Regions from separate parts of the Mesorhizobium sp. BHscii genome, predicted to be linked through region 2. Evidence: riboswitches for the same ligand, from Rfam matches in the RefSeq annotation. Region 2 holds a riboswitch; the other holds the start of a gene.
The links. A riboswitch is a leader RNA that binds a small molecule or an ion and turns the genes downstream of it on or off. The one in region 2 is predicted to bind S-adenosylmethionine.
Positions count from the first base shown of each region.

Region 1: another riboswitch for S-adenosylmethionine. It lies ahead of ACWTU7_RS08280 (O-succinylhomoserine sulfhydrylase); the one in region 2 lies ahead of metX (homoserine O-acetyltransferase MetX).

Region 1 is NZ_JBSPKW010000004.1:201,145-210,849, reverse strand. Features, by position in the region: gene argF (ornithine carbamoyltransferase) at 1-173, shown strand, start outside; gene ACWTU7_RS08295 (Hsp33 family molecular chaperone) at 267-1,301, shown strand; gene apaG (Co2+/Mg2+ efflux protein ApaG) at 1,440-1,832, opposite strand; gene ACWTU7_RS08285 (ceramide glucosyltransferase) at 2,058-3,212, shown strand; gene ACWTU7_RS08280 (O-succinylhomoserine sulfhydrylase) at 3,255-4,445, opposite strand; SAM riboswitch at 4,520-4,597, opposite strand; gene ACWTU7_RS08275 (2'-deoxycytidine 5'-triphosphate deaminase) at 4,723-5,817, shown strand; gene ACWTU7_RS08270 (ABC transporter substrate-binding protein) at 5,910-6,683, shown strand; gene araD1 (AraD1 family protein) at 6,722-7,714, opposite strand; gene mmsB (multiple monosaccharide ABC transporter permease) at 8,003-9,295, opposite strand; gene mmsA (multiple monosaccharide ABC transporter ATP-binding protein) at 9,292-9,705, opposite strand, start outside.
Region 2 is NZ_JBSPKW010000015.1:82,534-92,238, reverse strand. Features, by position in the region: gene gloB (hydroxyacylglutathione hydrolase) at 1-210, opposite strand, end outside; gene ACWTU7_RS20745 (class I SAM-dependent methyltransferase) at 511-1,287, shown strand; partial or broken gene ACWTU7_RS20740 (ABC transporter ATP-binding protein/permease) at 1,407-3,234, shown strand; gene ACWTU7_RS20735 (DUF1194 domain-containing protein) at 3,435-4,235, shown strand; gene metW (methionine biosynthesis protein MetW) at 4,324-4,938, opposite strand; gene metX (homoserine O-acetyltransferase MetX) at 5,111-6,280, opposite strand; SAM riboswitch at 6,399-6,476, opposite strand; gene hisC (histidinol-phosphate transaminase) at 6,615-7,724, shown strand; gene ACWTU7_RS20715 (prephenate/arogenate dehydrogenase family protein) at 7,729-8,664, shown strand; gene ACWTU7_RS20710 (PfkB family carbohydrate kinase) at 8,762-9,685, opposite strand.

The DNA.
Region 1 (9,705 bases), on a different contig from region 2:
CGCTGATGGCGAAGGCAAAGCCCGACGCATTGTTCATGCACTGCCTGCCGGCGCATCGCGGTGAGGAGGTCACCGACGAGGTCATCGACGGGCCACATTCGGTGGTGTTCGACGAGGCCGAGAACCGGCTCCACGCCCAGAAGGCGGTTTTGGCCTGGTGTCTGGGCGCTTGATCCGGACCGCCTTGATCCGGGAGTACGTGATGCCTATCTCAGCCGCATCACGCAAATCGAGCGCGTTTCGACGCATGCGCCCCGGAGGGCGGCATGGCCGCGCCCCGGAGCTTTGTCATGTTGGAAACTCATCAATTGGCTGAACATCAACCCAAACTCGGCGAATTCGGCTACGCCGGCGACGATCATGTCGTGCCCTTCGAGGTCGGCCCGCTCGACGTGCGCGGCCGCACCGTCCAGCTCGGGCCGATGCTCGACGCGATCCTCAGCCGTCATGACTACCCCGAGCCGGTCGCGCGCTTGCTGGCGGAAGCTTGCGTGCTGACAGTGCTGCTCGGTACCTCGCTCAAGTTCGAAGGCAAGTTCATCCTGCAGACCCGCACGGACGGGCCGGTCGATATGCTGGTGGCTGATTTTTCCACGCCGCAGGCGCTGCGCGCCTATGCGCGCTTCGACGCCGACCGGCTGGAGGCACTGACATCTGCCGGCGAGACCTCGCAGCAGACGCTGCTCGGCAGCGGTGTCCTGGCGCTGACCATCGACCAGGGTGCCCACACGCAGCGCTATCAGGGCATCGTCCAGCTCGACGGCGAGACACTGGAGGAGGCCGCGCGCACCTATTTTCGCCAGTCGGAACAGATCCCGACCGACCTCAGACTCTCGGTGGCCAAGCTGTTGACGCCCGGTGTCGGCGGTGCCCGCGAGCAATGGCGTGCCGGTGGCATCCTTGCGCAATTCCTGCCGCAATCGGCGGAACGCATGCGCGTGCCCGACCTTCCAGGCGGCGACGGCGATCCGCGCGATGAGATCCATGATCCGGCCGACAATTCCTGGCAGGAACTGCTGGCATTGCTTGGCACCATCGAGCCGACGGAACTGATCGACCCGACGATCGGCGCCGAGCGGTTGCTTTACCGGCTGTTCCACGAGCACGGCGTCCGCGTCTTCGGCGGCGTACCGGTAGCCGACGAGTGCTCATGCTCCAGGGAGAAGATCCGCGGCATACTCGAAGGTTTCTCAGCCGACGAGATCAGGGACAGCACCGAGGATGGCGGCATTCATGTCGCCTGCGAATTCTGCTCGAAGCAATATGACTTCGATCCGGCGGAGTTTGCTGCGGCGCAGTAGACCATGATCCCGACCGAAGGTCCGCGCATCGAAAAGTGGAAAGCGTTTTTTGCTTCGCTGACCTTCGGTTCGGAAAAGGTCCTGGTCTAAGAGTTAGAGCCCATCCCGATTCTATCGGGATGGATCAGGTCTAGCTGGTCAGTTGACGGTGCGCCGCGTGCCCGGCAGGTCGAGCGAAAAGGCGGGGATGGCGACGTCGAATGTCTCGCCTCGCTTGTTGCGCATCGTATAGTGGCCGACCATGATGCCGGACGGCGTCGAGAGCGGGCAGCCAGACGTATATTGATAACTGTCGCCGGGGTTAAGTTCGGGCTGGTCGCCGACAACGCCGGCGCCGCGCACTTCCTCGACCCGGCCGGTGCCGTCGGTGATGTGCCAATAGCGTGACAGAAGTTGTACGAATTCATCCGACTGGTTGTCGATGGTCACCTGGTAGCCCCAGACATAGCGGTTCTCCGACGGGTCGGAGCGATCTTCCAGATAGAACGGCCTGACCTGTACTTCGATGTTGCGCGTAACGGCGCTGTACATAGACTACTCCACAATATGCAGACGGAACTTTCGACGCTCTCCGCAGTTTGGTCAACAGGGCGCTTCCCGTCGTTGCCCGACTCATTTGCGCGCAGGTGCCGAAGAACAATGTCATTTAAGTGACACATGACAATGATGGTGTGCAGGGCCGGGCGACTCAGCATTCTGTCGAACTGTTGAAAACGGCTATCATGCGGCCGGCTTTTCTGGAGTGACCAGATATCGATGGAACTGACAGTCACAGCCGCCTTGCTTTCCACAGCTCTGCTTCTCGTCAATCTCGCCAGCATCCTGCTCGCTTCGTTGAAGCTGAAGCGGCCTGGCAGGATCGCGCCGCCAGCCGGCAAGGCGCCTCCGGTGTCGATCGTCGTGCCGTCGCGCGGCGTCGAGCCGTTTGCCGAGGAAACGCTCGAGCGCGCCTTCTCGCTCGACTGGCCGCGCTATGAGCTCATCTTCTGCGTCGCCCATGCCGACGACCCGGTGGTCGGGCCGATCACCGATGCGATTGCCCGCTTTCCGGCCGTGCCGGCCCAGCTGCTCGTCGGCGACGACCGAATCAGCGGCAATCCGAAACTCAACAATTGCGTGAAGGGCTGGGAGGCCGCGCGCCACCGCTGGGTCATCCTTGCCGATTCCAACGTCCTGATGCCGAGGGACTATGTCCAGCATCTGATGGCGGCATGGCGGCCGGACACCGGTCTTGTCTGCTCGACGCCGATCGGTTCGCGGCCGGACGGGTTCTGGGCTGAGGTCGAATGCGCCTTCCTCAACACGCTGCAGGCGCGCTGGCAATATACCGGCGAGGCGATAGGCCTTGGCTTTGCCCAAGGCAAGAGCATGTTGTGGGACAAGCCCATGCTCGACGCCAATGGCGGCATCCGTGCGCTTGCCGCCGAGATCGCCGAGGATGCGGCCGCGACCAAGCTGGTCAACGGGCTTGGACTGCGCGTCAATCTCGTGGCCTCGCCCTTTGAGCAGCCGCTCGGTTTTCGCACGCTCGGCGAAATCTGGTCGCGCCAGGCCCGCTGGGCACGCCTGCGTCGCGTCACCTTCCCACTGTTCTTCGCGCCCGAGATCCTGATCGGAGCGGCGCCGCCGCTGGTGCTTGCGTTGGTTGCGGCAGCAGGCGCCGGCTTCAGCCTGTCGGCAACCGCCATCGCTGTGCTGGTAGTCGCCTACCTCCCGGAATGCGCTCTCGCCTCGGCCAAGGGCTGGCACCTGTCGCTGCGCATGATCCCGGCGATGATGGCGCGCGATTGCATCCTGCCGATTGTCTGGGCGCGTGGCTGGCTCAGCGGCGCCGTCGACTGGCGTGGCAACACGATGACGATCCACACCAGCGCCGTTGCGGAATTGGAAGAGACCCCGTCGGGCGCCTGACCGCGCCTGATTTTGACGATTCGAGCGACACCGCCCAGTGCACTATCTGGCGGCTTTCAGGGCCTGCTCGATGTCTTCGAGCAGGTCGTCGGTGTCCTCCAGGCCGACGGACAGCCTGAGCGTGCCTGGCCCGATGCCGAGTTCGGCGCGCGCCTCGTCGCTCAGATTCTTGTGCGTCGTCGTCGCCGGATGGGTGATCAGGCTCTTGGCGTCACCGAGATTGTTAGAGATCAGCACGATATCGAGCGCGTTCTGGAAGGCGAAGGCCGCCTGCTTGCCGCCCTTGACGTCGAGGCAGATCAGCGTCGAGCCGCCCGACATCTGCTTCTTGACGACCGCCGCTTGCGGGTGATCGGCGCGGCCGGGATAGATGACGCGGGCGATTTCCGGCCGCTCGGCGAGGAAGTCCGCGATCCGGCCGGCACTTTCCGTCTGCTGGCGCACACGCAGCGGCAGCGTTTCCAGGCCCTTCAGCAGCGTCCAGGCGTTGAACGGCGACAGACTGGGACCGGTGTGGCGGAAATAATCGTGCAGGTTCTCGTCGATCCATTTCTTGTCCGACAGGATGACGCCGCCGAGGCAGCGCCCCTGGCCGTCGATGTGCTTGGTCGCCGAATAGACGACGATATGGGCGCCGAGCTGCAACGGCTTCTGCTGCAAGGGCGTGGCAAAGACATTGTCGACGATCAGCCGCGCGCCGATCGAATCGGCAAGCGAGGCGACGGCTGCGATGTCGACGACTTCCAGCGTCGGATTGGTCGGGCTTTCAAGGAAGAACAGCTTCGTGTTGGGCCTGACCGCCTTTTCCCAATTGGCGATTTCGGTGCCATCGACCAGCGTCGCCTCGATGCCGTATTTCGGCGCCAGCGTCTCGACCACCCAGCGGCAGGAGCCGAACAGCGCGCGCGCCGCCACGATGTGGTCGCCGGCCTTGGCGCTGCACAGCAACGCCGCTGTGACCGCCGCCATGCCGGATGCGGTGGCGCGGGCATCTTCGGCACCTTCCAGCGCACACATGCGCTTCTCGAACATGTCGACCGTCGGATTGGCATAGCGCGAATAGATAAAGCCCGGTTCCTCGCCCTTGAAGCGGGCTTCCGCCGCCTGCGCCGTATCGTAGACATAGCCTTGCGTGAGATACATCGCCTCGGAGGTTTCGCCGAAGCCGGAACGCAGCGTTCCCGCATGCACGAGTGCGGTCTGAGGCTTCCAGTTGCGCTTGTTGCTCGTCATCACCTTGTTCCAAACACCAAAAATGGCCCAAATACAAAAAAACCGGCCGCGAAAGTCGCAACCGGTCCATACGGCCTTTCGGCCCGACGGTCCTTTAGCGACTTGTTTAACGTGGCTGCAAGCCGACCGGCCAAATCACCACGGGATAACGACCCTTTAAACCCGCACCACGCTTGCGTCAATTGCCGGCATGATTAAGAGGTTTGTACCAGCGGGTTCCGCGGCAGGAACCTGCGACAAAACGAGACCACGCCCGGCCTTCGAGCGGAGCCAGACTTTGCGGCAGACAGGCATTCTTCCCGATCAGGATATTTCCGCGCTGTTCCAGTCGGGCGCGCTGAAATCGCCGCGCGCGCTCGATGCCGACCAGGTCCAGCCGGCCAGCCTCGACCTTAGGCTTGCCGACAAGGCCTGGCGGGTGCGCGCCTCCTTCCTGCCCGGCCCGAACCACAGGGTTGCTGAAAAACTCGACCGCCTGAAGCTGCACGAAATCAATCTCGCTGATGGCGCGGTGCTGGAGACGGGCTGCGTCTATATCGTGCCGCTGCTCGAGAGCCTGGCGCTTCCGGCAAGCGTTTCGGCCTCGGCCAACCCGAAGAGCTCGACCGGACGGCTCGACATCTTCACCCGCGTGATGACCGATCGCGGCCACGAGTTCGACAAGATCGCTGCCGGCTACAACGGCCCGCTCTATCTGGAAGTCAGCCCGCGCACCTTTCCGATCGTCGTCCGTGCCGGCTCGCGGCTGTCGCAGATCAGGTTCCGCACCGGCAATGCGCTTTTGTCGGAAAGCGAGCTGCACGAATTGCATCGTGCCGAGACGCTGGTCGCGACCGAGCCGCCGAACATTTCCGGCGGCGGCATCGCACTGTCGATCGACCTCGATGGCGACAAGGACGGGCTGGTCGGCTACCGCGGCAAGCACCACACCGGCCTGGTCGATGTTGACAAGCGCGCCGCACAGGATGTCGTCGATTTCTGGGAGCCGCTCTACAAGAGCGGCGGCGGCGAATTGGTGCTCGATCCGGATGAATTCTATATCCTCGTCAGCCAGGAGGCGGTGCATGTGCCGCCGCTCTATGCCGCCGAGATGACGCCCTTCGATCCGCTGGTTGGCGAGTTCCGTGTCCACTATGCCGGTTTCTTTGATCCGGGCTTCGGCCATTCGGCGGCCGGCGGCACCGGCAGCAGGGCTGTGCTCGAAGTGCGCAGCCACGAAGTGCCGTTCATCCTCGACCACGGCCAGATCGTCGGACGGCTGGTCTACGAGCACATGCTGAAGCGGCCGCAGGCGCTCTACGGCACAGACCTCGGCTCGAACTATCAGGCACAGGGCCTGAAACTGTCCAAACATTTCCGCGCCGCGCGCTGATCCCCGATCAACCAGACTGTGCTTGCCTGACCTTGCGGGCCGTGCTTGGCTGTGCCCAACCGTCAAGGTGGTTGAACCAAGGGAACAAAGAAATGCAGATTTCAAGATGGATCGCATCGGCAGCAACAGCTGCCATGCTGGTGATGGCTGCCGGGTCCTTGTCGGCGCAAGCACAGGAAAAGTTGAAGATCGCCACCGAAGGCGCCTATCCGCCGTTCAACACCATCACCGCGGATGGCAAGCTCACCGGCTTCGACATCGACATCGCCAATGCGCTTTGCGCTCAGATGAAGGTCGAATGCGAACTTGTCACGCAGGACTGGGACGGCATGATCCCGGCGCTCCAGGCCAGAAAGTTCGACGCCATCATCGCGTCCATGAGCATTACCGAGGAGCGCAAGAAGCAGGTCTCCTTCACCAACAAATATTATACCACGCCGCTTTCGCTGGTGGCGTTGAAGGACAGCGATATTGCCTCGACCGAACCCGCCGCACTTGCCGGCAAGACAGTCGGCGCTCAGGCTTCGACCACCCAGGCCGACTATGCCCAGGATGTCTATAGCAAGGCCGGCGCCGAGGCGAAGCTCTATCCGACCCAGGAGGAGGCGGTCGCCGACCTGATGAACGGTCGTCTCGATGCCGTCCTTTCAGACAAATTCGTGCTGATGGACTGGATGAAGAAGTCGAGCGACGGCTGCTGCAAGATGGTCGGCGACGTCAAGGGCACCGAAACCGAAGCCGGTATCGCCGTGCGCAAGGAAGACAATGCGCTGCGCGAGAAGCTCAACGCCGCGATCGATGCGATCGTCGCAGATGGCACCTACAAGAAGATCCAGGCCAAATATTTCGATTTCGATATTTATTGAGGCTGCCAATCTCCCCCTCAAGGGGGGAGATCACACAATCAAAGCGCCTTCACCGCCACCGTCACCGGTTGCTCGATTTCAAGCGGGTTGCGCAGCGGCAGGCCAAAATCCTTGGCCTCGATCTCGAACACGTCGCCGGCTTCGGTCCTGATGCCGTCGGCGAAGGACAGTGTCGCCGTGCCGAACATGTGCACATGAACGTCGCCCGGCTGGCGGAAGGCCGAATATTTGAAGTGGTGATGTTCGAGATTGGCGATGGTGTGCGACATGTTCGCCTCGCCCGACAGGAACGGCTTTTCCCACAGCAGCTTGCCGTCGCGGAGGATGCGCGAGGTACCCCTAACGTCGGAGGGCAGGTCGCCGATCAGGATCTCCGGCCCGAACGAAGCGTTGCGCAGCTTGGAATGCGCGAGGAAAAGATAGTTCACGCGCTCGGTGATATGGTCGGAAAACTCGTTTGACAGTGTGAAGCCGACGCGGAACGGGGCGCCGTCGTCGCCGATGACATAGATGCCGGCGACTTCCGGCTCCTCGCCGGCATCCTGGGCGAAGGCGGGCGACAGAAGTGCCGCACCGGGCGCCACCGCCATGGTGCCGTTGCCCTTGTAGAACCATTCTGGCTGCACGCCCGTCTGGCCCTTGGCGGGCTTGCCGCCCTCCAGCCCCATGCGGAACATCTTCATGGAATCGGTGAGCTGCTCTTCGCGATCGGCATCGAGTTTCTTGTGCATGGCATCGCGGGTCGCGGCGGAGCCGAGATGCGTCAGCCCGGTGCCGGTGAGATGAAGATGCGCCGGGTCGGGATGGTTGATCGGCGACAACAGCCGCCCCTTCTTGTATGCGGCATCGAGGTCGACCGCTTCACCGAAGCCTTTGCGCTCGATGAGGGCGACAAGTCCGGTGCCGGTGCGCGCGGCCTCCATCGCCAGCGAATAGACGCTGCGGGCGCCATTGATGATCCGGGTCTTGCCGCCGTTGCGGGCAATGACGCGGATGGTCTCTGCCTCGTCGAGGATCTGGGAGATCAGCATGATGTACCCTCTCTCAATTGCCTTTGGCCTGGCTGCCGGGTTGGCAACCTTGACCAGCGCGGCTCGGATGGTATCCGCGCCACTGGTGAACTCTTCGTCCGGATGGCGCTCGCGGGCCCGGTCCCCTTGGGGGACTTCTTTGCGCCGCCCGGCAGCGCCGCGATGTGACCCGTGCCTCCTAAAAGCGCGGCGCGTTTGAAAAGCGGCCCGCTTTAATCCTTGTTTTCATGCATGCCGTTGTCCCAACACGCTGCACACGTTTGGCGACATGCATGAGTCCCCTCGCCCTCAAGCCTTGTTCTTGTTGTAGACGTCGAAGACCACGGCGCCGAGCAGCACCAGGCCTTTGACCACCTGTTGCCAATCGACATTGACGCCCATGATCGACATGCCGTTGTTCATGACGCCCATGATGAAACCGCCCACCACCGCGCCTATAACTTGACCGACGCCGCCCATCGCCGAAGCGCCGCCGATGAACACAGCGGCGATGACGTCGAGCTCGCTGCCGAGGCCGGCCGCCGGCACCGCCTGGCCAAGGCGCGCCGCAATGATCAGCCCGCCGAGCGCCGAGAGCACGCCCATATTGATGAACACCATCAGGGTCAGCCGCTCGGTCTTGATACCCGATAGCTGAGCCGCCTTGGCATTGCCGCCCATTGCGTAGATACGGCGGCCGACCGTCATGCGTTTGGTGACGAAGACGAACAGCGCGATCAGCACGCCCATCACTACGAGAACGATTGGCAGACCTCTGTAGGTGGCGAATTGGTAGACCAGAAAAAGCGCCAGAGCGCTGGTCACCAGGGTCTTGACGACGAACAGCGTGAAGGGTTCGGCTTCGTAGCCATGCCGCTCGCGGCTGCGCCGTGCCCTGAGCCCGAAATAGGCATAGGCGAGCACGGCAACGAGGCCGATCACGATCGTCGTCATGTGCAGCGTCAGCCCGCTGCCGACGATGGTCTTGCCGGCGGCGTTCACGACCGGCGGGATCAGCGTCAACGAGCCGATCACGTCCGGGATGAAGCCGGAACTGAGCGCCTTGAAGCCGGCTGGAAGCGGCCCCACGGAGGACCCGCCACCCAGCAGCGCTTGGCAGATGCCGCGGAAGATCAGCATCCCCGCCAGCGTGACGATGAAGCTCGGTATTCGGTGATAGGCGATCCAGTAGCCTTGTCCCGCGCCGATCGCGCCGCCGATGATCAGGCAGATGATCGACACCACCAGCGGATTGCTGAAAGGGCCGAGAGGCCAGATGACCATCATCATCGCCGCCAGCGCGCCGATGAAACCGGCGACGGACCCGACGCTGAGATCGATATGGCCGGAGACGATCACCAGCAGCATACCCAGCGCCATCACGATGATGAAGCTGTTCTGCTGCACCAGGTTACTCAAGTTCACCGGCTTGAACAGCGTTCCGGACGTCGTGTACTGGAAGAATACCATGATGGCGATAAGCGCCAGGATCAGGCCGTATTCGCGCAGGTTGGTGACCAGCGCCGAGACGGCAACGCGCGGCCCCTGCTGCACATCTTCCGCGACGCCGCTTTTCGGGACGGGAGCGCTTTCGGTGCTCATGATGCTTTTCCTTCTCCGCGAACGATGGCGCGCATAATCTTTTCCTGGCTGGCGTCGCTCGCCGCCATTTCGCCGACGATACGTCCTTCGTTCATGACATAGATGCGGTCGGTGATGCCGAGCAGTTCGGGCATCTCCGACGAGATGACGATGATCGCCTTACCCTCCGAGGCGAGACGCGCGATGATCGTGTAGATTTCATACTTGGCGCCGACGTCGATGCCGCGCGTCGGCTCGTCGAGGATCAGCACCTCCGGATTGGCGAATAGCCACTTCGACAGCACCACCTTCTGTTGATTGCCGCCCGATAGATTGCCGGTCATCTGATAAACGCTGGACGAGCGGATGTTGGTCTTGGCCTTGTAGTCGTTGGCGACGGCGAGCTCGCGCATGTCGTCGATCACGCTATG
Region 2 (9,705 bases):
CTCCTTCAGCGCCAGATTGGCCTCGACATGGTCGACATGGTGATGGGTGGTCAGGATCATCGTCGGCGTCCAGCCGGTACGCTCGATCGCAGCCAGGATCGGCGCCTCCTCGGGCGCGTCGATGATCGCGGTCTGGCCGCTTTTGGGGTCATGCACCAGCACGCCGAAATTGTCGCTGCGGCACATGAACTGTTCGATTTCAACCGGCATAGCATCTCTCCACTAGAGCGGTTCGGCGTTTCACGGAAACGCCGAACTGCTCTATCTCGTTGTTTTTGCGCAATTCCGGACGGAAACCGTTTCACACTTTTCCTGGAATTGCTCTAGAGCGCCGTACGTCCAGTTGGACGCACAAAGAACGCTCTAACACCTTTATCTGCTGCATCGTGCTTTCCGAAATCGAAATCGATTTCGGGCCGATGCAGTAGTCGCGGCAGACATAGGGCGCTTGCCCGCGGATGTCATCCGCCTTTGTTGAACTTGGACAGCATCGAAGATAGCGTGCCGCGCATGCATTCCGATATCGTCGACCTTCGCTCCTTCTATTCGACCACGCTCGGGCGATTGGCCGAACGCTCGATCACCATGGCGTTGTCCTCGATATGGGCTGTTGTGCCCAATGAGCGGCTGGTCGGCCTCGGTTACACCTTGCCGTGGCTGGAGCGGTTCGGAACCGACGCGGAGCGTGTCTTTGCCTTCATGCCGGCAACGCAAGGCGCGGTGGTCTGGCCGGCCACGGGGCCGACCGCAACCGCGCTGGTCTTCGATGAGGAATTGCCGCTGGTCGATGCCTCCATCGACCGCATGCTGCTCGTCCATTCACTCGAACATGCCGAGAACCCGCGCGAGACGCTGAACGAAATCTGGCGGGTGCTGTCGCCCGCCGGCCGCGTCGTCATCGTCGTTCCCAACCGGCGCGGTGTCTGGGCCCGTTTCGAGCATACGCCGTTCGGCAGCGGCCGGCCCTTTTCGCGCGGCCAGCTCACCGAATTGCTGCGCGAAGCAAACTTCACGCCCGCCGCCTGGTCCGACGCCCTGTTCTTCCCGCCATCGCGGCGACGCTTCATGATGCAGTTCCACAATGTGCTGGAGCGCGCCGGCCGCAGGTTCTGGCCGATCTTTTCCGGCGTCATCGTGGTCGAGGCGCAGAAGCGGCTCTATCAGGGCGTGCCGGTCGTCCAGCGCGCATCTCGCCGCGTCTTCGTGCCGGTTTTCTCGCCGCATGGCGCCACAAGGCTCGGCCGGATATCGCCGACCGGGAAGGCGACATTGCCGAGCCGTCGATGACATTTTCGTGATCGGGATCGAGCTTATTCTCACCTATCTGTCGAGGGCGGGTTTGCTACCCGAATGTGTCGACATGTTCACCGGTTTCAGCACCGCTTGCGAATTCAAGGACTTCACCAATGGCTGATCATCCGGATGTAGAGGCCAGCGCCAAGCCGGTTGCCGCGTCGATCGAGGCCAGCAGCTTGCGCGACCAATTGGCGACGATCAAGCTGGCGCTGGGGACATCGCCGATCCGCAAACACCTGCTCTGGGCGTGCGTCGGCATTGTCGCCGTCATTGTGGCAACGTCGATCGGGCAGGTTCTGCTCAATCGCTGGAACGAGCCCTTCTACGACGCGCTGGCTCGGCGCGACATGCAGGGCTTCCTGCACCAGCTTCTGGTCTTTGCCGCCATCGCCGGCGGACTTGTGGTGCTCAATGTCGGCCAGACCTGGCTCGACCAGAGGATCCGGCTGAAGCTGCGTGAGGCGTTGACCCTCGATCTGATCGGTGAATGGATGCGGCCGGCGCGCGCCTTCCGGCTCGCCAACGCCGGCGCCATCGGCGTCAACCCTGACCAGCGCCTGCAGCAAGATGCCGGACATCTCTCCGATCTTTCCACAGGCCTCGGCATAGGGCTGCTGCAGTCGTTGATTTTGCTTGTTTCGTTCGTCGGCGTCTTATGGTCGCTGTCTTCTGGCTTCGTCTTCCATATCGGCGGCTATTCGCTGGCCATTCCGGGCTACATGGTGTGGGCCGCGATCCTCTATGCCGGTACCGCCTCCTGGCTGAGCTGGCTCGTCGGACGGCCGCTCATCCGCTTCAACAGCGACCGCTATACGCGTGAAGCGGAGTTGCGCTCCTCGGTGGTCCGCGTCAACGAGAATGTCGATGCCATCGCGCTTGCGCACGGCGAAGCCGACGCGAGACGACGGCTCGAGCTCGACCTCGGCACGGTACTGGGCGCGATGCGGCGCATCTACAGCGCCCAGATCAATCTTTCCTGGGTGACCGATACCTATGGCTGGATCACTGTCGTCGCGCCGATCCTCGTCGCCTCCCCGGTCTATTTCGCCGGCGATATCAGCTTCGGCGGGCTCATGATGGCTGTCGGCGCCTTCCAACCAGGTGCATGCCTCGTTGCGCTGGTTCATCAACAATATCGGCGGCATCGCCGATTGGCGCGCCACGCTGATGCGCGTCGCCGATTTCCGCATCGCGCTCGTTGAAACGGACGTGCTGCACGACACCGAAGAACGCATCACGATCGGCGAAAACCCGAATGGCAAGCTGACATTCGAGAACCTCGAGGTTGCGTCGCGGGATGGATGTACGAAGCTCGCCAAGCCCCATGTCGAAATCCGCGCGGGCGAGCGCGTCATGATCACTGGAGATCCGCGCGCCGGCAAGACGCTGTTCTTTCGGGCCATTGCCGGTCTGTGGCCGTGGGGAAGCGGGCGGATCGGCATGCCGGCCGGAGAGGTGCCCGCCTTCGTTCCCCGCAAGCCCTATTTCCCGCTCGGCACGCTGCGCGAGGTGCTCAACCACGCCGATGCCGCGGTCAGCGACGCCGAGATCTCGGCGGTGCTTGCCGAGGTCGGTCTTGGGCGTCTGTCGTCCTCGCTCGACCGCTCGGCGCGCTGGGAGCGCGAATTGAGCGATGACGAGCAGCGCCTGCTTGCCTTTGCCCGGCTGGTTTTGCGGCAGCCGAAATGGGTGATCATCGACGAGGCTTTGGACACGTTCGACGGCGCGACGCTGAGTCGGGTGCTGTCGATGCTGGAGGCGCGTCTTGCCGACGCCGCGATCCTCAACCTTGGCCGGAGCCAGCAGAACATTGAATTCTTTCCGCGCTCGTTGGCGATCGTGAAAGACGTCGACCGACCGGCTCTCAAGCCAGTCCGTGTCAGGGCCGGCGCGATCGAACCACCCCCGGCCGTCGCCGCAGCCTACCAAGAGACGTAGCCGGCGATACGCAGCCAAGCTTTATTTCGCCGTGATCGCGGCGAAAGATTGCCGGCATCGTGCGGAAGCTCGCGGCGTTGGACCCATGCTTGACGCGCTTAAAACGCGTCCCCTTGAAGAGATTCATGCGACACGTTTTAAGCCTTTGTTTCTATGCATGTCGTTACCCCAAAACCGCTTCGCACTTTTGGGCGACATGCATTAGCCTGCTTGCCTGCCTTGCCTGCGCCCAGGCAGCACCACTGGCCGCGCCGGCCGATACCATTGCAGTGGACGTCGAACTGGTGCTGGCGGTCGACATTTCGCACTCGATGGACGAAAGGGAATTCGCCCTGCAGCGCGCCGGCTATGTCGAGGCGCTGCGCCACCCCGACTTCATCAATGCGGTGCGTTCGGGTGTGACCGGCCGCATCGCGCTGGCCTATTTCGAATGGGCAGGCACCGTCCGCGACGATGCGGTCATTGCCTGGCAGGTCATCGATAACGCTGAGAGCGCCGACGCATTCGCCGACAAGATCGAGGCGCGCGCGTTCAGGAGCTTTCGCGGCACCTCGATTTCCGGTGCGCTCGGCTTCGGCGCCAAGCTTTTGGATGGAGGCGCTTTCGAGGCGACGCGCAGCGTCATCGACATTTCAGGCGATGGTCCCAACAATACCGGGATGCCCGTTACCACGACACGCGACGCCGCGGTGGCAAAGGGTATCGTCATCAACGGCCTGCCGATCCTGATCAGCCCGTCGCCCAGCTTCAGCCATCTCGACCAATACTATGCCGAGTGCGTTACGGGCGGGCCTGGGGCTTTCGTGCTGCCGGTCTATGCCGCTTCCGAATTCGTGACCGCCATACGCCGCAAACTGATCCTAGAGGTCAGCGGTGTTGCCGGTCCTTGGGCCGATCGTGGACCGATCCGGGTCGATGCGGCAACACCGGTCGACTGTTTGCAAGGCGAGCGCGACCGGCGGTTTTTCTCCGATCCGTATTTTCCGCAACTTAATCGCTAGCTGGTCGATGAATGGCGATCAGTCCTACACCCATGGTCTTCGGACCCGGGCAGGCCGAGCGCCATATTGGCCGAAGAAGCGACGGCCGTTATCGCCTCAGCAGGAACACCGCTTGCTGGCCAAAGAAATTCCAGAACCACCATGGCATCGAGAGGCCGATTTTCTGGCCATTGGCGTCAAGCGCGGTTGCCCTTTCCACCGTTGCGCCGAGCTCCTCGCAGAGATTGACGAAGTCGCGGATGGTGCAGAAATGGATGTTGGGTGTGTCGTACCAGGAATAGGGCAGGTCCTTGGTCACCGGCATCCGCCCTTCGAGGAACAGCGAAAGGCGCACCCGCCAGTGGCCGAAATTGGGGAAGGAGACGATGGCGTGTTTGCCGATCCTGAGCAATTCGTCGAGCACCAGCTTCGGGTTGCGGGTCGCCTGCAAGGTTTGCGACAGGACGACGAAATCGAAACCCTTGTCGGGATAGAATTTGAGGTCCTTGTCGGCGTCGCCCTGGATGACGGACAGGCCGCGCGCCACGCATTCGTTGACGCCGCGCTGCGACAGTTCCATCCCGCGGCCGTCGACCTGCTTCGTCGCCTGCAGCAATTCGAGCAGCAGGCCATCGCCGGAACCGACGTCCAGCACCCGCGACTGCGGCGGGATGAGATCGGCGACGACTTCGAGGTCGACGCGCTGGGCGTGGTTGACACTCATGATCTCGCCTTTTGCCTGGCGCATGATCCTGATCCGAAAAGTCTGCAACTTTTCGGGGTCATGCGCTGATGCCTGGCGCATGATGCCGGTCCGAAAAGTCTGCAACTTTTCGGGGTCATGCGCTGATGCCTGGCGCATGATGCCGGTCCAGAAAGCCTGCAATCTTCAGGGGTCATGCGCTGAGCCCCCTGGCGCGGGCCGCCGAGGCGATGAAGCCGTTGATGGCCGCGAACAGCTCCGGCTCGTCGAGCAGGAAGGCGTCGTGGCCGCGATCGGTCTCGATCTCGACGAAGGACACCGAGGCGCCGGCCGCGTTCAGCGCGTGAACGACCGAGCGGCTCTCCTCGGTCGGGAACAGCCAGTCGCTGGTGAAGGAGACCAGGCAGAAACGGGTCCTGGTGCCGGCAAAGGCGTCGGCCAGTCGGCCGCCATGGTCGGCGGCGAGGTCGAAATAGTCCATTGCCCGGGTCATGTAGAGATAGGAGTTGGCGTCGAAACGGTCGACGAAGGTCATGCCCTGATGGCGCAGATAGCTCTCAATCTGGAAGTCGGCGTCGAAACCGAAGGTGAGCGCTTCACGGTCCTGCAGGTTGCGGCCGAACTTCCGGTGCAGGGCCGCTTCAGACAGGTAGGTGATGTGGGCGGCCATGCGCGCCACGGCCAGTCCCTTTTCCGGGCGCTTGCCCTGCTCGAAATATTTGCCGCCATGCCAGTCCGGATCGGCCATCACCGCTTGCCGGCCGACCTCATGGAAGGCGATGTTCTGCGAGGAATGGCGCGCGCCGGTGGCGATCGGCAGCGCTGAGAAAACGCGCTCCGGATAGCTCGACGCCCATTGCAGTACCTGCATGCCGCCCATCGAGCCGCCGAGCACTGAGAACAGTTTTTCGATGCCGAAATGGTCGACCAGCATCAGCTGCGCCCGCACCATGTCGCGGATGGTGATGATCGGCAGGTCGAGCCCGTAGGGCTTGCCGGTGGCTGGATTGGTCGAGGCGGGGCCGGTCGAGCCGAGACAGCCGCCGATGACGTTTGAGCAGATTACGAAGAAGCGGCTGGTGTCGATGATCTTGCCGGGGCCGATCAGCACTTCCCACCAGCCCGGCTTGCCGGTGACCGGATTGGTGCTGGCGACATGCTGGTCGCCGGTCAGCGCATGGCAGACGAGGATGGCGTTGGAGCGGGCGTCGTTGAGCGTGCCGTAGGTCTTGTAGGCGATCTGGAACGGTGACAGCAGCGTGCCGGCGTCGAGCTTGAGCGGCTTGTCGGCACCGAAACGCAACACCGGGCTCGACGGTTGGTCGGCCTCGTTGTTGGTTCTTTTAGTGCGCAGCGCGACCATCGCATCCTCTTGTATTACCCATCGCGCTTTCCGAAAATCCCGATTCCGATTTTCGGGCGATGCGGTTGTCCGGCCGGCAACGGACAACAAAAACCGGCATTGCCTTCGCAAAGCCGGTTACAGAATGCAAACGGCCCTTTAGCGAGTTGTTTAACGTGGCTGCAAGCCGACCGGCCAAATCACCACGGGATTTCGCCTTTCTTCTAGGACCGCCGCGCCTCGGCGTCAACGGCCAGTCGCTCACCCATAATTGACGCTCTCGACATTCCGGGCCACGGCTTGTATTTCCGCTGCGGCTTCCCGGGCGGAAACGTTCTCGACGGATTTTTGCAATATGAACCAGCCATCGGATCAGGCACGTCCAACGCCCCGCGCGGGGATCATGGACATAGAAGCCTATGTGCCGGGCAAGAGCACGGCGCCGGCCGGCGTTGCCAAGATCCATAAATTGTCGTCGAACGAGAACCCGCTCGGCCCCTCTCCGAAGGCTATAGAGGCCGCGCGCGACGTCGCAGCCAAACTCGACATATATCCCGACGGCACCGCCAGGCGCCTGCGGGAGGCGATCGCCGAGGTGCATGGCCTCAACCCGGCGAACATCGTCTGTTCCAATGGTTCCGACGAGATTCTGGGCCTGCTTGCGCAGATCTATCTCGCGCCCGGCGATGAAGCCGTTATCACCGAACACGGCTTCATGGTCTACAAGATCTACATCCAGTCGGCTGGCGCTGTCCCGGTGTCTGTCAAGGAAACCAATGAGCACGCCGACGTCGATGCGATCCTCGCCGCCGTAACGCCGCGGACCAGAATCATCTTCCTCGCCAATCCGAATAACCCGACCGGCACCTATTTGCCGTTCCAGGAGGTGCGCCGCTTGCATGCCGGCCTGCCTCGAAATGTGCTTCTGGTGCTGGATGGCGCCTATGCCGAATATGTCCGCCGCAACGACTATGAAGCCGGCGTCGAACTGGTGGCTGGCGCGGAAAACGTGGTCATGACCCGCACCTTCTCCAAGCTCGGCCTCGGCGGCGCGCGGATCGGCTGGATGTACGCGCCGATGCATATCATCGACGCGATTAACCGCGTGCGAGGTCCCTTCAACGTCAACGCGACGGCGATCGAGGCCGGCATTGCCGCGATCCGCGACCGCGCCCATGTCGAGCGCAGCGTGGCGCATAACGAGACCTGGCTGCGATGGGTGAGCGAGGAGTTGACCAAGCTCGGACTGCGGGTGACGCCGAGCGTCGGCAATTTCGTGCTCATCCACTTTCCCGAGGACCAAAAGCATTCGGCGGCGGCTGCGGACGACTACCTCTCAGCGCGCGGCTACATATTGCGGCGCGTTTCCGGCTACGGCTTCCCGAATGCACTGCGCATGAGCATCGGCACCGAAGAGGCCAATCGCGGCGTTGTCGCCGCGCTCACGACATTTCTGAAAAGCTGAGACAATGACATCACCGATGTTCGAAAAGATCGCGCTGGTCGGCATCGGCCTGATCGGCTCGTCGCTGGCCCGCATCATCCGCCGCGAAGGTCTTGCCCGCCACGTCGCTATCTCGACACGCAGCGAAACGACGCTGGCACGGGCAAGCGAACTCGGTCTCGGCTCCTCCTACACGGTGGACGCGAAAGAGGCGGTCCGCGATGCAGACCTGGTCATCGTTTCGGTGCCGGTCGGCGCTTCGGGCGAGGTCGCCGAGGAAATCGCACCGGCGCTGAAGCAGGGCGCCATCCTCACCGATGTCGGCTCGACCAAGGCGTCGGTCATCGCGCAGATGCAGCCGCATGTGCCTGATGGTGTGCATTTCATTCCCGGCCATCCGTTGGCGGGCACCGAAAAATCGGGCCCGGATGCAGGCTTTGCCGAACTGTTCGAGAATCGCTGGTGCATTTTCACGCCGTTGCCCGGCACCGATCCCGAGGCGCTGGAAAGACTCTCGGAATTCTGGCGCCGCTGCGGCTCCAACATCGATACGATGGATTCCCAGCATCACGACATGACACTGGCCATCGTCTCGCATCTGCCGCACATCATTGCCTACAACATCGTCGGCACCGCCGACGATCTGCAGTCGGTCACCAAGTCCGAGGTCATCAAATATTCGGCCTCCGGCTTTCGTGACTTCACGCGCCTTGCCGCTTCCGACCCGACCATGTGGCGGGATGTCTGCCTGCACAACAAGGATGCCATTCTCGAAATGCTGGCGCGGTTCTCGGAAGATCTGGCCTCGCTGCAGCGGGCGATCCGCTGGGGCGACGGCGAAAAGCTGTTCGACCTGTTCACCCGCACCCGCGCCGTCCGCCGCTCGATCATCGAGGCCGGCCAGGACATCGACGTACCGGACTTTGGCCGGCAGGCGGTCGAGCACCCATCCAAGGGATAGAGCATCGGACCCAAATGTGGGTACCGATTTTGGGAAATCCGATGCTCAAACAAAAGGCAGAGCGGCGGTACGATTCGATTTGAAAGCCGCCGCTGTCTCAGGCCGGCCAGTGGGCGGCCATCATCGCCAGCGTCTCGGCCCTGTCCGGCGCGCCCAGCCGGCCGCCGAAACGCAGGCATTTGAGCGCGGCGGCGGCGCTGGCAAAGCGCAGGGCCTGTTCGATCGGCATGGCTTCCGCCAAACCAACGGCAAAGGCGCCGTGAAACACATCGCCGGCGGCAAGCGTGTCCACTGCCTTGATCCTTGGCGCCGCGACATGGCGCACGGACGCGACCGAGCGGTCGAACCACCAGCTTCCCGCCGAGCCGCCCGTCACCGCTACGAATGCATCGGTGCGTCCGGCCAACGCTTCACAGGCCTCTTGCGGGCCTTGCTCCTCGCGGCAGAGGATGAATGCCGCTGGCTCCGACGCGACGATGTGCGAGGCGAGCGGAAACAGGCGTTCCAGCACGTCCCGTGGCGCGGTGTCGGCGTCCAGTATGGCTGGACGGCCGATTGCGCGCGCCGCCGCCATGGCCAGAGCTGCTGCGCCCGGCCAGCGTACGTCGACCAGGACGGCGTCGAATGCGGTGAGATTTTGGGTGGGGAGCGCCTCGGGATCGGCCTGGGCGAGCTTGTCATAGAAAGGAACGATGATGCGCTCGCCGTGCGTATCGACCAAGATGGCCGACAGTGCCGAACGCGCGCCGGTGACGCGCCGGACAAAGCTGCAATCGACGCCTTCGGCCTCGATCCCGGCGACCAGCTGATCGCCGACGGTGTCGTCTCCCGCGCTCGCCCACAGCGATACGTCCGCGCCGAGGCGGCGTGCGGCGCAGGCCGCGCTCGAAGCCATGCCCGAGGCGATCTGGAGGCCGTCGGCCGCGATGAGCTTGCCCTGACGTGTCGGAAGCGTGTCGACGCGTAGGATCGTGTCGAGCGTCAGCGCGCCAACACTCAGGAGCTTCACCGGGCGATTCATCTATCTTCCTGTTTGACCAT